DNA from 2 places in the Pseudoalteromonas sp. SR45-1 genome. Region 2 is predicted to be linked to the other one. Evidence: riboswitches for the same ligand, from Rfam matches in the RefSeq annotation. Region 2 holds a riboswitch; the other holds the start of a gene.
The links. A riboswitch is a leader RNA that binds a small molecule or an ion and turns the genes downstream of it on or off. The one in region 2 is predicted to bind lysine.

Region 1: linked by a shared signal. The riboswitch ahead of lysC (lysine-sensitive aspartokinase 3) and the one ahead of dapA (4-hydroxy-tetrahydrodipicolinate synthase) in region 2 are both predicted to bind lysine.

What each region holds. Positions count from the first base shown of each region.
Region 1 is NZ_JACJDR010000003.1:109,289-118,107, reverse strand. It holds gene H5089_RS04705 (glutathione peroxidase) at 6-578, shown strand; gene H5089_RS04700 (2-hydroxyacid dehydrogenase) at 683-1,663, shown strand; gene H5089_RS04695 (sodium-dependent transporter) at 1,758-3,080, opposite strand; gene H5089_RS04690 (4'-phosphopantetheinyl transferase superfamily protein) at 3,222-3,980, shown strand; gene lysC (lysine-sensitive aspartokinase 3) at 4,027-5,430, opposite strand; lysine riboswitch at 5,506-5,678, opposite strand; gene nhaD (sodium:proton antiporter NhaD) at 5,780-7,027, opposite strand; gene H5089_RS04675 (hypothetical protein) at 7,250-8,521, shown strand; gene H5089_RS04670 (condensin complex protein MksE) at 8,525-8,819, shown strand, end outside.
Region 2 is NZ_JACJDR010000013.1:51,586-60,404, forward strand. It holds gene H5089_RS14005 (PLP-dependent decarboxylase) at 1-1,134, opposite strand, end outside; gene H5089_RS14010 (2,3,4,5-tetrahydropyridine-2,6-dicarboxylate N-succinyltransferase) at 1,134-1,874, opposite strand; gene dapA (4-hydroxy-tetrahydrodipicolinate synthase) at 1,890-2,774, opposite strand; lysine riboswitch at 2,965-3,165, opposite strand; gene H5089_RS14020 (DNA-3-methyladenine glycosylase I) at 3,357-4,055, shown strand; gene H5089_RS14025 (YdiU family protein) at 4,064-5,473, shown strand; gene H5089_RS14030 (OmpA family protein) at 5,864-6,925, shown strand; gene acnB (bifunctional aconitate hydratase 2/2-methylisocitrate dehydratase) at 7,218-8,819, shown strand, end outside.

The DNA of each region.
Region 1 (8,819 bases), on a different contig from region 2:
AACCTATGGACAGTATTTATCAATTTAATGCACCACTTTACAACAGCGAAAATTTTTCTCTTAGCCAGTTACAGGGCAAAACCGTCCTTATTGTTAATACAGCGAGTAAGTGTAATTTTTCGGTGCAATTAAACGCACTCGAAAAGCTCTATCAGCAATACAAAGGCAATGGTTTTACTGTGCTTGCGTTTCCGTGTAACCAGTTTGGCCAAAATGAGCCGCTCGATAATTTAGCCATAAAAGACTTTTACCAAGATCAATTTAATATCTCGTTTGAGGTATTTGGCAAGGTAATGGTAAATGGGCCAGAAACACACCCGTTGTTTAATTATTTAAAATCGCATACGCGGGGTATTTCGCAAAATCGTGCTATTAAGTGGAATTTCACTAAGTTTTTAATTAATTCACAAGGGCAACTTGTTGCGCGTTATGCACCGCGAACTAAGCCCGAAACACTTATACAAGTAATAGAAAGCAACCTACTGCAAGCCGCAAAGTTAAACGCTGCTAAAGGTGGTAAAAAAGTATCGTCAAAAATACCTTTGTTTACCCCAAGTAAGGCTCCGATTAAGGCTTAATTTAAATCAATAAAATACGTTTTACTTGGGCGCTTACTTGTAAAGTAGTTTAATGTATTAAAGGTTAACTACCCTACAAATACTTAAGCGTCGAGGCTATTACCATGAACATTGCTTTTTTTAGTACTCAAAAGTACGAACTGCCTTTTTTTGAACAAAGTACACGCGATTACAGCGCTATAAAAATAACGTATTTTGAGCAAGCCCTGAGCGAACAAACGGCTATTTTAGCAAGCGGGTTTGATGCCATATGTGTTTTTGTTAACGATACCGTAAATACCGCCGTTATTGAGCAACTGGCAAGCCAAGGCATTAATACTATTTTGCTGCGTTGTGCAGGGTTTAATAACGTTGACTTACCTGCAGCAAAAGCACATAAAATTAAAGTATTACGCGTACCGGCTTACAGCCCAGAAGCCGTAGCTGAGCACTGTATAGCGCTTATGCTAACACTTAGCCGCAAAACGCATAAAGCGTATAACCGTGTACGCGAAGACAACTTTGATTTAAACGGATTACTAGGTTTTAACTTGCACAACAAAACCGTGGGTATTGTAGGTTGCGGTAAAATTGGCCTTGCGCTGTGCAGCATTTTAAATGGCTTTGGCGCTAAAGTATTAGTGTGCGACCCATACGCGCAACCTGGCAATTATACAATTACCGATATAGACACCTTACTTAGCCAAAGCGATGTGATTTCTTTACATTGCCCACTGAACGAGCAAACTCATCATTTAATAAATGATGAGGCATTTAGTAAAATGAAAACTGGCGTTATGCTCATTAACACTTCTCGCGGTGCATTGCTTGATAGTAACGCGTGTATTAGCGCGCTTAAAACTAAAAAGCTAGGTTACCTGGGACTCGACGTTTACGAGCAAGAGTCGGAGCTCTTTTTTAAAAACCACAGCGACGAAATAAACCAAGACGATATATTCTCGCGCTTAGTGAGCTTTAAAAATGTTTTAGTAACAGGCCATCAGGGCTTTTTTACGCAAGAAGCACTTACCGAAATAGCAAACACAACCGTATTTAACGCGCTTGAAGTAAGTGAAGGTAGGCCTCTAACTAATGAGATTTTATAAAGACCTTGGCTATACCTAGATAACAGGCACAAAAAAAGCGAATAAGGTGAGCCCTATTCGCTTTTTTTGTTTAAAAATTCACTTTAAATAGAGCTTAACCAAACGCAACATTTGCAAATACCAAGGTCATTAATATTGGGCAAACAAAACGAATATACTGAGCAAACCAGTAATGTACGCCGGTTGTTGCTTGGTGTAATTTATTACCACGCTGCCACATCCACCCTACTGTAATAAAGTAAAACAAGCCCATAAGCGGCAATTGGTATTGAGTAAATAGCATAATAACTAAGCCAAATAACCAATCAAAATTTAGTATAATTGCGCTTGCACACACAAGTACAACGGCGCTAACGGCCCATGTTGCTTTGGTGCGGCTAACGTTGTGGTTTTCGACTAAAAACGCCACCGGAATCTCAGTTGTCGATATAGTTGACGTAACCGATGCGATAGACATTAATACAAAAAACAATAAACCAACTAATAAACCAATTTCGCCCATGGTGCTAAATAGCTCAGGTAAAATAGCAAAAATAAGTTGCCCTTCGCCAATCAGTTTACCACCACTAAATACCTCTACACCGTTGTGCTGCGCCACATAAATAGCAGGAATAATAAGTAAGCCCGCTAAAAACGCGACACTGGTATCGAGTAAAGCAACACCTGCGGTGAGCTTTGGTAAATTAGCATCTGGCTGTAAATACGATCCGTAAATCATCATACAGCCCACACCTAGCGAGAGCGAAAAGAACGCTTGCCCCATTGCGGCAATAATTAAATTAGGATCGAGTATTTGGCTAAAATCAGGAATTAAATACGCGGCAAAACCTTCGCTTGCGCCATCGAGTGTTGCGATGTAGGCAATTAAACCAACAAGCAATACGAGTAGCAGTGGCATTAAACGGCGCGACCAGGTTTCGATTCCCGATTTAACACCTTTTAAAATAATACTGGCAGTTAAAATAAGCATAAGTGGCGTAAATACAAAATTACGCAGCACTGAGTCGCTATGTAAAAATTCGCTTGCGCCTGTGAAACCCAAAAAGGTTGTTATGGGTTCAATAGCGTACGAGAGCATCCACCCTGCTACTATTGAGTAAAAACTTAGCATAACAACTGCGCCCGCAAGTCCTATATAACCTGCTGCCGCACCCACTTTACGGTTAGTGCTTTGCCATGCATCGCCCAATGCTTTTACCGGGTTAGCTTGTGCTTTGTGACCTAAATAAAGTTCTGTATACAATGCAGGGAGCGCAAGTAAAAATATAACAATAAAATAAACCAGTAAAAAAGCGCCGCCGCCATGGTTGGCCGCTTGCGTAGGAAAACCCCAAATATTACCTAAACCCACTGCTGCGCCAGCAGCGGCTAAAACAAAACCAAGTCGGCTTTGAAACCCATCACGCACTTGTGCCATACATCTACAAATCTGTTATTATTTTGATTATTGTGAATTAAACCATATTTCATGCCAGCTGAGTAATAAAATTGTACCCAGCCTTTATTAGGGGCGTTAACCGCTCACAATATCAGCGACTTCTTTTGCTTTAGGGCTTTTATGACTGAACACTATTTTAAAAACGCCTTGAGTATTACTTCAACTCAATTAGTAAACTTGTCTTTAGCTAGTAACAGTATTTTATTATTTAATGCTAAAACACTTGAGCTTAGTGACTTTAATTTGCCCGATTGCTTAAGCCCGGTTGAGTTAGCCATTATAAACCGCCGCAAAAGCCCGCAAGCTAAGCAAGAGTATTTAGCTACGCGGTTATTGTTAAAACACCTTATTAAAATAACGCAGCCGCAACATGCGCACGTAGCCCTTAATAAAATGAGTACAGAATTTGACGAAGCAAGCTCAAAGCTGCAAGTACATGTAAGTGATGATGTTATTAATACCTGTATTTCGCACTCGAATGGTTTAGTTGGGGTTGCGCTTAACCTTGGTAAAAGTGAGTTTGGTTTTGATATTGAAAAAGTAAGCTTAAAGCGCCCGTTTGAAAAGCTCGCTAAGCATTTTTATCATAATGATGAAATTACACTTATTACAAAGCCCACTAATACCCAAGCCCAAGCGGATACATTTTTTAGAATTTGGACATTAAAAGAGTCACTTGCTAAAGCCACCAGCCGCCCTATTGCAAAACTACTTAGCCCCAATGTGTTTGACGAATTACATAGTGCAAAGCTCAGTGCTTGCAGTAATAGCGTTACTGTAGCTGATAGCAGTGACAGTAATGTTTGTTTTGATATGAGTGTGGTGCATAAAAAAAGCACCGACTGGCGATGCTTTTTATTAACTGATTTTGTTAAGTGACTTTATTAGGTAACTTTAATAAATCGCTTTCCTGAATAACCGCTATTTACGCAGCAAAATCGCTTTCTAATAAACGGCTATGAATAGATTGTACTACGTTATCTGACTCAGTTTGCTCTACTAAAAAGCACAGGTTGTGCTTACTAGCACCGTGGCAAATTAATCGAATGTTAAAGTCTTTTAGTACACTCATTAAGTTCATTTCGTGTTGGCGTAATTGAATCTCAGAGCCAATAAGTGCTACCAGTGTTAAATTGTTTTCTACCGACACATGGCAAAACTCTGCAAGCTTATCTAGGCATTCTTGGTCAAGCTCTGGACGCGAGGCGTTTTGCGCGTTATCAAGCGTTATAGCTACGCTAATTTCAGATGTGGTTACCAAATCTACCGATATATTGTATTCACTTAATAGTGTAAATACGCGTGCTAAAAAGCCACTAGCGAGTAGCATTTCTGGGCTTTTAAGCGTAAGCAATATTTGGTTTTTACGTTGCGTTACTGCGCGTATGCCTGGTTGCTGCGATTTTTCGCGCTCAATCCATGTACCGCCACGCTCTGGCTCGCGGCTAGAACCTACAAACACGTTAATGTGGCTCCGGCTTGCTGGTAAAATAGTCGCTGGGTGCAATACTTTTGCGCCAAAGGTCGCCATTTCGGCGGCTTCGTCAAAGCTTAAACGTGCAATAGGCGTCGCTTTTGCACACAAACGCGGGTCGGTGCTAAAAATGCCCACTACGTCGGTCCAAATATGCACGCTTTTAGCGTTAATTGCTTCAGCTAAAAGTGCAGCGCTATAGTCAGAACCACCACGTCCAAGCGTTGTTGTTTGGCCGTATTCGTCACTGCCAATAAAGCCCTGAGTAACAATTACTTGCTCATCTAATAACGGGATTAAGAATTCTTTAGCAGCTTGTGCTGTGGCCGCAACATTAGGCGTTGCTTTACCAAATTGGCTGTCGGTTTTAAGCACCTTGCGCACATCAAAGCGATCGGCATTTAAACCTTGTAAACGCAGCACCTGAGCAAACAAATACGACGATAAACGCTCACCAAAGCTAAGTAGCTCGTCGTGTTGCTGATCGGTAGTTAGTGACTCTTGAGCCAATGTTTGAAATGCTTTTAGGGTTTCGTTAAAGCCAACCGCTAAATCGGCATCAAGCGATAACTCATCTAAAATAGTTTGTTGAATAGCAAGCACGCCGTTTATGTGTTCTTGGCGCTCACTTGGGGTAATACTTGATTTACACAGTGCAACTAAATGGTTAGTTACGCCAGCACTGGCGCTCACGGCAACAATACGTACGCTTTTATCTGCAACAATAATTTCGCTACAGCGACTCATCGCTTCGAAGTTTGCAACACTGGTTCCGCCAAATTTGGCAACGATGTAATCTGATTTTGCGCTTAACTCTGTTTGTGGTACTGTTTGTGGCGCTGATTGGGTAGTCATTTAGTCTCCTTTCGCGGTATCCAAACCGCAATAAAACAAGAAGAACTTGGCAAAGGAATGCTTGAAGATAAGTCCACTGCCAGAAGCTCTCCACCTATATTGGTGACAGTTTTGAGGATTCAGCCCCATAAACCGAAAAACAATGACGACGTACCATTATTTTCCTCGGCGAGTACTTCCCTCCTTAATGATCATTGGCTTTCGTCGCCTAACATTAAGTACCTAAGTATCGCACCTCTTCTGAATGCTTTATTAACCAGTGGCTAATAAAACAAAACCCCACTAAGTAGCGGGGCTTTGAAAGTTATCGTTTAGACGTCTAGCTGTCAAGCATTTAATAATTTATGAGTTAAATAAAACTGCCCATGTAATACGAGCCCGCATATCCAACCGTGTAACAAATTAATAAATGCAGCGATAAACGCAAGTAGCTCATAAAGGTAAGCGCTTTAACTTTACTCATGGCAATAATGCCCGCAGCCGAACCAATAATAAGCATTGAACCGCCCACACCCGTTGCATACGTAAACGACAACCAATGTTGTTGGCTCATTACTATATTGGCTTTTAATAATGCAGCGGTAAGCGGTACGTTATCGACCCCAGCTGATAATATGCCCATTAAGTAGTTTGCGTATTCTGGTGCCATTACCGTGTATAGGTCGGTAAATTTACTCAACATACCAATTTCTTTAAGTGCGCCTACAAGTAAAAGTACACCTACAAAAAACAATAATGTGTCGTATTCTATATCGCGAACAAAATCGATTATGTCTTTGTTTATGTCTTTTTTGCGCATTAAAAATTGCGCCACTAAAAACATCACTGATAAGCCAAACAAAAAGGTTAATAAAGGCGGTACGCTGTAAATTACACTCAACGTAAGTGTGCTCACTACGGTAGATAAAAATATAACAGCAATGGTTATGTCGGTTTTTTCAATGCGGGTTTTACCTGCACTAGCAAACTCAACACGCCCTTTCATACCTATAGACAGTAACGCAGCAAGCAGCATAACGCTTGCAAGTGCTGGCGCTATAAGTAGTAATAAATGAGCAATGGTTACTTTGCCATCTAAAAATATCATTAGTGTGGTTACGTCACCTGTTATTAGCGATACCCCACCTGAGTTCACTCCAAACACAATAAGCGTGGCGTATTTAACGAGCTTTTTAGGTTCAAGCTTTAACGACATAACAACCGCAAGCGATATAAGCGTCGCTGTTACGTTATCTGAAATCGACGAAAACAAAAACGCAAAACCACCCACCAAAAACATGAGCTTTTTTTCGCTAATACTTTTTGGCATAACACGGTGCACAATATTTTCTATAAACCCCTTTGAATTTAAATACGCGACAAAGGTCATTGCAGCCATTAAAAATAGCCATAATGAGGCAATTTCTAAAATATTTTCGTTTAAAAGATGCTGAATCGTATCGGGGCTTTGCCCGTGTAGGGGGTATATAAAAAGAAGAATCCAGCAAAGCGTACCAAAAAACAGCGTGGTTTTAGCTTTATTTACATGGATTATATCTTCTATAACGATCAGTAAAAATGCAATCGCTATCAGGGTTAGAATAATCGAGGAAACCATGGTAGTTAAACAACCTTTGATATAGTTTTAAAGAACACACAAATAACATTCCATTTCATGTGCCTATTTTCGGCGCGAATTTTAGCACTGCCTCTATGCAAAAACTATTATTAAATGGTCTTAAAAACGAATACTATATACAGACAAGGTTAATTAAAAATACGTAATAATGAGTCTTCTAAAAGAACTCAATAATAAAATACTAGGATGTTGTAACCCCTTATGATCCCAGCTAAAAAGCTGCTAAACACCATAACCGAACATTGGGGTGTATTAGAGCTATTATTTAAACGTTTTAAAATGGCTGACTTTAGCCTAAAAGACGTACAAAACGCGATTAAGCAAAAGCAGCCTACGTGGTCAAACGAACGCATTTATAAAGAAACAAATCGTTTGTTAAACCAAGATATTTTAATTCCACTGGCTAAATCCTCTCAGCTTGAAATAAATCGTGCTATTGCTGATTTTGCTACTTTTTTACTGCAAGAAGAGCATTTAGGTTTAGCGCAAGAAATTAGCGTATTAGTAGAGGACCTTGCTCGTTTAGGTAACCGCCTAGATAACGCTGGCGAAATAGAAGACTTTGACGACTTACGACGCTACAGCCGCATTATGGATGATCGGGTGCGTAAAATAATGAAGCTCTATACGCACAACGAAAACGCTATTTTAAATATTGTTGAACAAGCCAAATCAAATAATGCAGTGCAATCGCTGCAAAAGCGTTATAAAGCGGTAATAGAAGCCTTTGACGAATACATAGAGCCAATGCTTGAAATGGTTGATATTCGTGGTGAGTTTCATGCATGTTTTACCCTCATTGAAGAGCAAATAAGTAAGCAAATACTGCACATTGAGCGCTCAGGTAAAGCGTATAACGACAAACGTATGCTGGAGCAATTACGTACCCGTATACTCGAAATGCATTTAATGGGCCGAGAAAGCTTACGTAAAAGTGCTGATATGCTTATGCCACTGCGCGAGGAGCTACGTCGTAATAACTTAATTACTCGCCAAGCAGCCAAAGTACTTGGGCTGGTGCGTAAAAGTGGTGTAGACAATATGCTAAGTGCTGTGCAGCCAAATTTTGTAAGCGACGCGCAGCGATATTCGCTTGGTCAGCAACGCCATATTGTGGCTTACATGGCAAGCTTGGTTGAATTTGAACACGAAGAATACCAATTGCCTGACCAGCAAGACGTGCCTGCATTTGTTACGCCTAATATTCCTGACTACAACGATGTTAAAACCAACTTTGCTAAGCGCTTTAATAAAAAACGCAAAAAGCCGCAGCCCTTGCTGCAATTTTTAGACGAAAGCTATCCAGATCTCGATGCCGACGAAATGCTATTTTTGTATCAAAAATTAGTCAGCGACAGCGATATTAAAATAATTCAAAGCGATGAAAAAGCCCGCGTAAAAATTGCCGGTCAGCACTTTTCTTTATATCCATTTAATTCAGAGCCTCAGCCAGATTCAAAGGCAGGTAAATAAACCATGACACACATAAACTTAGACGAGCTAACCCATCTACAAGCCATTAATAAAAAATTAGTAGCGGGTTATCACATTTGCGAGCAAGACAACGTAATGTGGCAAGAGCTTGACCAACACATAGAAGACTACACCGCCCTATTTACCGCCCTAGGTAACGATTTAAAACACGACAGCCGTGGCTTTTATTATTTTGGTAACGACGAAAGTACGCCAAATATGGGCAAAATATCTCGCGCTATCGCGCTCACCATTTACATTTTAATTGAGCACTACGCCAATACGGGTAAAGACCCAA
Region 2 (8,819 bases):
AGCAGCTAGCTCATGGCATAAAAAATACGGCATACTTTCGGTAAAGCCGTAAGCACCGCATTGGCTAAACACTAGCCAGTCGTGCTCATCTAAATCGCTTGGTAAGTTATGTTCACCCAAGCAATCAAGCGCTGTACAAAGTGGGCCATATAAAGTGACCGCTTGAGTTTTAGCACTGGATTCACGCAGTAATGCAGCAGGAAAGTCCTGGCTGGTAACAGCAGGGCGTAATAAGTGATTTATACCGCCGCTTAAAATTACTTGTTCTTGATTGTAGTTTTGTTTGCGCTCTACTACTGGGTTTGCGTAATGACCGCATTCGCCAACGGCATAGCGACCAAGTTCCATCCATAATTCTTCTACACCCGCATCATTTTTAATTTTAGCTAGCGCAGCAATTAAGTCATCCCAATCAAGTGTTGCTTCGTTTTGTGTATAAGGAATACCTAAACCGCCGCCTAAATCGAGAATTTTAAGGCTAATATTTAAATCGCTGGCAAGTTGGCTAAGAGGTGCAATCATTTGTGACCACAATTCGCTTAGCTTTTGTGTGCTAAGCATGTTGCCCCACTGAAAAATATGTAAGCCGTCAAACTTAAGTGCAGGGTAGTCGGTTACATTGAGTGCTTGCCACTCATCACAACCCAAACCAAACGGCGTAAGGCTGTCGCCGCCCAGTGGGTTTTTTTCACCTTCAGGCCAGCGTAATTGTACACGCAGTAATACTTGTAACTGCGTATTTTGTAGTTGCGCTTGTTGGTTTAACCAACGTACTTGATTGAGGCTTTCTGCTACGAATATACGCACGCCGCGCTCAATAAAGTGTTTTATTTGTTTAGGGCTTTTTGCAGGCCCTGTGTTGAGCACGCGCTGCGAGCTAATACCTTGTGCTAGTACTTGCTCAAGCTCACCTTTACTTGCTACGTCAAAATTAAAGCCAGCACTGTCTAAGCTTTGAATAATTTTAGACAGTGGGTTTGCTTTTACCGCGTACCACAGCTTTACATCGGTTTGCGCAACTAAACGCGCAAGATGCGTGTTTAGTTGATCTAGGTCGTAAACAAAAAAAGGTGTATCAAGTTGTTGTGTAATAGTATTTACAGCGGTTTTGATAGGCGTGCTCAAAAAGCTCATTATCGTAAAACCTCTTCAAGCAATAACGATGCATCGCTTTTCTCGTCGCGGTATTTAACTATTAACGCACACGACATGCTTAGGCCTTGCTCGCGCGCCCATTCGTTTGATGCAGGGCGAGAGCCCGGTATTACAATCGCGTACTCTGGGATTGGCTCGCCTTTATCTAGTTGGCGCTCGTTTACGCAGTCGTATACTGGAATAGTTGCTGATAAACGCACGCCAGGGGCAAGTACTGCGCCTTTTTTAATGACTACGCCTTCAACAATAATACAGCCTGCACCAATAAATGCGTCATCTTCAACCACTACTGGGCTTGCACCAATTGGCTCAAGTACACCACCAAGCTGAACTGCAGCACTTAAATGTACGTTTTTACCTACTTGCGCACAAGAACCCACCAATGCGTGGCTATCTACCATTGTGCCTTCGTCGATATATGCACCAATGTTTACATACGCTGGTGGCATAATAATCGTGCCTTTAGCAACATAAGCACCACGGCGAACACTTGAGCCACCTGGTACCATACGAACGCCATCATCAGTACTAAATTCTTGCGGAGCTAGGTTATGTTTATCAACAAAGCCGCCTGCAAACTCAGTATTAGTGCCATTTTTAAAGGCTTCTAAAATGCCTTGCTTTACTTCTACGTTAGCTTGCCATTGGCCGCTTTCGTTTTGTGATGCTGCGCGTACTGCGCCCGATTCTAAATTATTTAATAGTTCTAACCAGCTCATTATAAAAACCTGTATTTAATGCCAAGATAAAATGGTGTTGTTTGCAGTTGTGATGCAATCGGTTTGAGTTAACTCAAGATGTGTTAAAGGTGGACGAAGTTGCGGGCTGCTTAAGCGGCCTTGCAAATGCATCAGTACCTTTACGGGAATAGGGTTTGCGACAGCAAATAGGCTATTAATAGCGCTTGACCACTGGGCAAATAAATTAGGGTGTTGACCACTTAAACTGCGCTTAACAAACTCGTGAGTTTGTTCAGGCCATGCGTTTGCAGCTACCGACACCAAACCTCTTGCGCCAGCTTGAGCAAAATAAGGCATTAGCGCATCGTCGCCACTAAAAATAGCTAAATTAGGCGCCGCTTGGCGGTAAGCTTCAAACTGAGCAATACTGCCGCTCGCTTCTTTTAACGCCCATAAATTTTTATTGTTTTGTAAGTTTTGAATTGTTGCCGCTGGGATGCTAACAGCGCTTCGACCGGGTACGTTATAAAGCATACATGGATGAGCGCTTGCATTTAGTAGGCTTTCAAACCAATGAGTTTGACCTATAGCGCCAGGCTTTGCATAAAGCGGTGAGCCAAGTAAAAAGCTATGAATTGGGAGTGTATTACAGTAGTTAACCCACTCAATTTGTTGCTTTAAGTTACTACCGCCCACAGCTACCATGAGTGGTACTGTTGGTTTTAGCTGGCATACGTGCTCAACAATGGCTTGTTGCTCTTTTAGCGTTAGTGCTAAACCTTCGCCCGTACTGCCAAGTAGCAAAATACCGTTATGTGCCGCTTCTTGATCGCTAACCAACTTAGTTAACGTGTTGTAGTCAACATCGCCGTGTTGATCAAATGGCGTTACGAGCGCGGTCCACAGTGAGTAGTCGTTTAAATTGAAGTTGTTGATCATCTCTCACGAACTTATAATTTGTACCAACTTTATTAAAAACGTGATCATTTAAGCGATAACTAATTTAATGCAATTGGTATTATTCGAAGAGTCAAAAAGCTTTATGGAAGGAGCCGCATTAACGTCGTTCGAACTAATAATTCGAAGAGCGAATGGGCTTAAAATAATAGGGCGCACGGCCTTAATATTTAAGACCAGAAGCTCTCCACCAAACTAACAAGCTGCTTTTTATAAGCAGCTATTGGTGACAGTCGCTAGGGTTCAACCTAGTCGCCCGAAATAAACACCTCGCAAAAGTGGTTACTTCTCGGCGTTAATTCCCCTCACGTATGCTTGCTGGAGTTTGCGCTCCTAACATACGCTACCTGAATAACGCACCTCTTCTAGCCCTTTGCACCTGTTTGTAGAGTAAAACTTACAAACCTGTGCAATTTAAATAGGGTAATTACGGCGATTAAAGCATTTTAGCCGTCTAGGTGTCAAGCGACTAAATACAGATTAATTCATCGAAAAGAGGGGTGGTTACGTATTAGGTGCTTTTCTCGTACACTAGCAATATAAGTAGTGAGGTATTTAATTAGTATGGAAAAATTTAGCGATATTTATAAGCGAGCGGTAGAGCGAAAAGGCTCTGAAAAAATGCTTAAGTTATTACTTGCAAAACCGCTATCTAAAAAACAACTAAGCACGTTAAGTGACGACGATTGGCTTGAAGAATTTACTCGAAAAGTATTTCAAAGCGGCTTTTATTGGTCAGTCATAAATAATAAGTGGCCGGGCTTTAGAGAGGTTTTTTGGGATTTTAGCGTTGATAAGTTATTAATGATGCCACCCGATATGCTGGAGCAAAAAGCAACGGATGAGCGCATTGTTCGTAACTATAAAAAAGTAAAAACAATTACCGAAAATGCTTACATGATCCACGAAATAGCAGGGGAACATGGCAGTTTTAGCCAGTTTATCGCTAATTGGCCAACAGACGATATTATTGGTTTGTGGGCGTATTTAAAAAAGCATGGTTCGCGTTTAGGCGGAAATACAGGGCCTTATGCGCTGCGAGCACTTGGTAAAGATACATTTTTACTATCACGCGATGTAGAGAATTATTTGCGTGCCCATAAAATTATAGACGGCGGCTTACAAACTAAAAAGTCACTAAATGCAGCCCAAGCTTTTTTTAACGAAATGCAAGAGCAAAGTGGCTTAAGTATGCAAGAGTTAAGCTTAATTGTTGCTTATGGCGTAGGTGACAACCGTGTTGGTATAAGTCAGCAACAATAGGAATTACAATGAAATTAGTGCCAAGATACACAGATGTTGCAGAAAACTTCGCGATAGAAGATTTCCCTGCAAGTGTCGCCTCTCCTCAGTTATTGCTGTGGAACGAGAGTTTAGCAAAAGAGTTTAATATTAACGTTGCGGCTGATTTACGTGCCAGCACTTTTAGCGGTAACGAAAAACAGGCGATTCCTGCAGTAGCACTTGGTTACTCTGGGCACCAATTTGGACATTTTTCACCACGCTTAGGCGATGGACGAGCGCACTTACTGGGCGCTATTAGTGATGATGAAAACCAGTTATGGGATATTCAATTAAAAGGCTCTGGTGCTACTCCTTACTCAAGAGGTGGGGATGGACGTTGTGCTCTTGGTCCTGCTATTCGTGAATACGTAATGAGCGAAGCAATGCATGCACTGGGAGTTAAAACCACACGCTGCTTAGCGGTTGTTGGTAGTGGTGAAACGGTTTATCGTAATCCGCCACAAGCAGGGGCTATCGTTACGCGTGTAGCAACGAGTCATATTCGTGTTGGCTCGTTTCAATATTTAGCGACGCAAGGCGATGTTGAAGGGCTTAAAAATTTAGCCGATTTAGCTATAGAGCGGCACTACCCAGAAATAACCGATACAGGTTCGCAGCGATACTTAGCATTTTTAGGCGCTGTGATTAAAAACCAAGTTAAGCTAGTTGTGAGCTGGATGCGTGTTGGCTTTATTCACGGAGTAATGAATACAGATAATACGCTAGTTAGCGGAGAGACTATTGATTACGGCCCGTGTGCCATGATGAATAGCTTTGATTTTGATACCGTATTTAGCTCTATAGACAAACAAGGCCGCTATGCATTCGGTAATCAACCTAATATAGCTAACTGGAACTGCGCACGCTTAGCTGAGAGTTTAATACCGCTTATTAGCGATGATGACGAGCAAGCTGTTTCATTAATGACGCCATTTATTAATATTTTTGCTGAGCAGTTTAATACTGAGTTTACGGCTATGTGGGCACAAAAACTGGGTTTAAATGAATCTAGCGATAGTAGCGGCGAGTTAATAGCAGAGTTGTTAACGCTATTAAAAGATAATCAGCTCGACTACACCAATACCTTTGATGCGCTTACTGAATCCTTAAAAGGAGAAAAAAGCGTACCTGAGTCGCTAATTGAATGGAGAGCTAAGTGGGTAAGTTTAACTGACGATAATAGTTATGAAGTAATGAGAGCTGCAAATCCTCGTGTAATACCGCGTAATCATGTGATCGAAGAAATAATTGCACAATATAACGCTACAGGGTCTAGTGAGTTACTACAGCGCTTTATAAAAATAGCTGGGAATCCATATTCTAACAGTGAAGAGTTATCAGAGTTTTGCTCTCCACCGACGAATGATAATGACTACCAGACTTTTTGTGGTACTTAATACTTAACTTTAAATATAACCGCATGATTAAAAAGAGTCATTTTTTAATCAAACATGCGCATATACCTAGGGGAATGCTAATTCTGGTGGTATTATGCGCACAATTAAAACCAAGCAATATTTCTTTGCATTTATAAGTGCATTTAATTTAATTGCTCTTACATTCCTTGCTAAGTACTAATTTACAAAAAACTACTATATTTATTTTTCAATAAAGTTTTAATTTCGCCTATAGTAAGTGGATGTGTGTTGCGACAAGGCATAGAAAAAAGTAATAAACTTTATTTTTCGTTAAGTATTGATTAACAAAGGCTCAGTTAGTCTATATAAAACTGATTGAGCTAGTATCGATTAGCTACAATTTACAATTGTTCAAATGGGAAGAAAACAATGAAATTAAAATCACTTACAATTGCAATCGCGTTGGCTGCAACTAGCGCATCTACATTCGCTGCTGATAAAGAAGAAGGTTTCTACATTGGCGCATTTGGCGACTACTATGACGCATCTTGGAAAAACATGCGTGACCAAGCTGGTCTTGACGTAAACGAATCAACTGGCTGGGGTGTTGAAGCTGGTTACCGTTTCAGTGATTACTGGAGCGCACGTCTTGAATATGCAGACATGGATTTTAATGCTTTTGATAAAGTTGCTGGCAACCGTAACAATATTGATGGCGAGCGTTACGGTATTGATGCTCTTTACCATTTAGACGGCGGTCCTTTCTATGGTCTTTTCGGTATTAAAGAAATTGACGTAGTTGATGACAACACATTCTTAAATGCAGGTGTTGGTTACCAACATTTCATTACAGATGGCTTATTTGTAAATGCTGAAACAGCTGTATACCAAGGTCTTGACCGTGGTTACACAGATGTTGGTGCTAAAATTGGTATTAACTACTTATTTGGCCAAAACTCTGCTCCTGTAGAGCCAGTAAAACCAGCTCCAGAGCCTAAAGTAGTTGAAGTAGCTGTAGCTCCTGTAGACAGCGACAACGATAACATTCTTGACGCAGATGATAAGTGTCCTAACACACCTATGACTGATGCTGTAGATGGTACTGGTTGTACTTTATATGAAGATAAAGAAGTAACAGTAAGTTTATTAGTGACTTTCCCTAACAATGCTTCAGCAGTATCTACTCAATATTTAGATGATATTGAAAAAGTATCTGCATTCTTAAAAGAGTACCCAGATACAACAGTACTATTAGAAGGTCACACTTCTGCTGTAGGTAAAGCAACTTACAACAAATGGTTATCTAAAAAACGTGCTGATGCTGTAGCTAAGCAACTTGTTGCTGATGGTATTGCTGAAGACCGTATTACTACAGTTGGTTTGGGTGAAGAGCGTCTTAAAAATGATGCAAACACTAAAGCTGCAAACGCAGAAAACCGTCGTGTAGAAGCGCATATCAAAACTATCAAAAACGTTAAAGTTTTACGTTAATTAAATAGTTTGTAATAAAAACCCAGCCAAGTGCTGGGTTTTTTTATGCCTGTAATAAATTAATATTAGTTAATGGTAATGATTCTTACTTAATAAGTATTCATGAAAATAGTTTTTACCACAACCACTATTCATAGTATTTATAATCGGTATAATCAGTTGCGCAACTGGATGGATTTTCATCTATCCATAAAAGCTTTATAATTACGCGTTAGAATACTATAAGTATTGGGTAACTTATTTGCGCCCAAAGCGCTACCGGATACTTTCACGTCACCAAGAGGGCAATATTGTGCTACAAGAATATCGTAAACACGTAGAAGAACGTGCCGCGTTAGGTATCGTACCAGCGCCATTAGATGCTCAGCAAACTGCTGATCTTATTGAATTAATAAAAAACCCACCTGCAGGTGAAGAAGAATTCATTTTAGATTTGTTCATTCAGCGTATACCAGCTGGTGTTGATGATGCTGCTTATATTAAAGCGGGATTTTTAGCAGCTGTAGCTAAAGGTGAAGCTAATTCTCCACTTGTTTCTAAAGAAAAAGCGGCAGAATTATTAGGTACAATGCTGGGCGGTTACAATATCGCGCCAATGATTGACCTACTTGATGACGAAACACTTGCACCAATCGTAGTTAAAGGCCTTTCAAATACATTACTTATGTTTGATGCGTTCTACGATGTTGAAGAAAAAGCAAAAGCGGGTAATACATTCGCTAAGCAAATTATTGAGTCTTGGGCAAATGCAGAATGGTTTACTAATAAGCCAGCTGTTGCTGAAAAGATCTCAGTTACTGTATTTAAAGTAACTGGCGAGACAAATACTGATGACTTATCACCAGCACCAGATGCATGGTCTCGTCCAGATATCCCACTTCATGCTTTAGCAATGCTAAAAATTGAACGTGATGGAATTACACCAGACAAGCCAGGCGAAGTAGGTCCAATCTCTCAGCTTGAAGAATTAAAAACTAAAGGCTTACCACTTGCATATGTAGGTGATGTTGTTGGTACTGGTTCTTCTCGTAAGTCTGCAACTAACTCTGTACTTTGGTTCATGGGCGATGATATCCCATTCGTACCAAACAAGCGTGTTGGCGGTGTATGTCTAGGTAATAAAATTGCTCCAATCTTCTTCAATACAATGGAAGATTCAGGTGCATTACCAATCGAATTAAATGTTGATGAGCTTAACATGGGTGAGCAAATCGATATTTACCCGTACGAAGGTGTTGTTAAGAGCCACGGTACTGACAAAGTAATCTCAACTTTTGAACTTAAATCTGATGTAATTTTAGATGAAGTTCGTGCTGGTGGTCGTATACCACTTATCATTGGTCGTGGTTTAACTGATAAAGCACGTACATCACTTGGCCTAGGTCCAACTGATGTATTTAAAGTACCAACAGTGACAGAAGTTTCTGAAAAAGGCTTCACGCTAGCGCAAAAAATGGTTGGTAAAGCGTGTAACGTTCCAGGTATTCGCCCAGGCCAATACTGTGAACCTAAAATGACAACTGTTGGCTCGCAAGATACAACAGGTCCTATGACACGTGACGAACTTAAAGACTTAGCATGTTTAGGTTTTTCTGCAGATTTAACAATGCAGTCTTTCTGTCATACGTCGGCTTACCCTAAACCAATCGATGTAAACACTCACCATACGCTTCCTGATTTCATCATGAACCGTGGCGGTGTGTCACTTCGCCCAGGTGATGGTGTAATTCACTCATGGTTAAACCGTATGTTATTACCAGATACTGTAGGTACTGGTGGTGATTCACATACACGTTTCCCATTAGGTATTTCATTCCCAGCAGGTTCGGGTGCAGTAGCATTCGCAGCAGCTACAGGTGTTATGCCTCTTGATATGCCTGAGTCAATTTTGGTT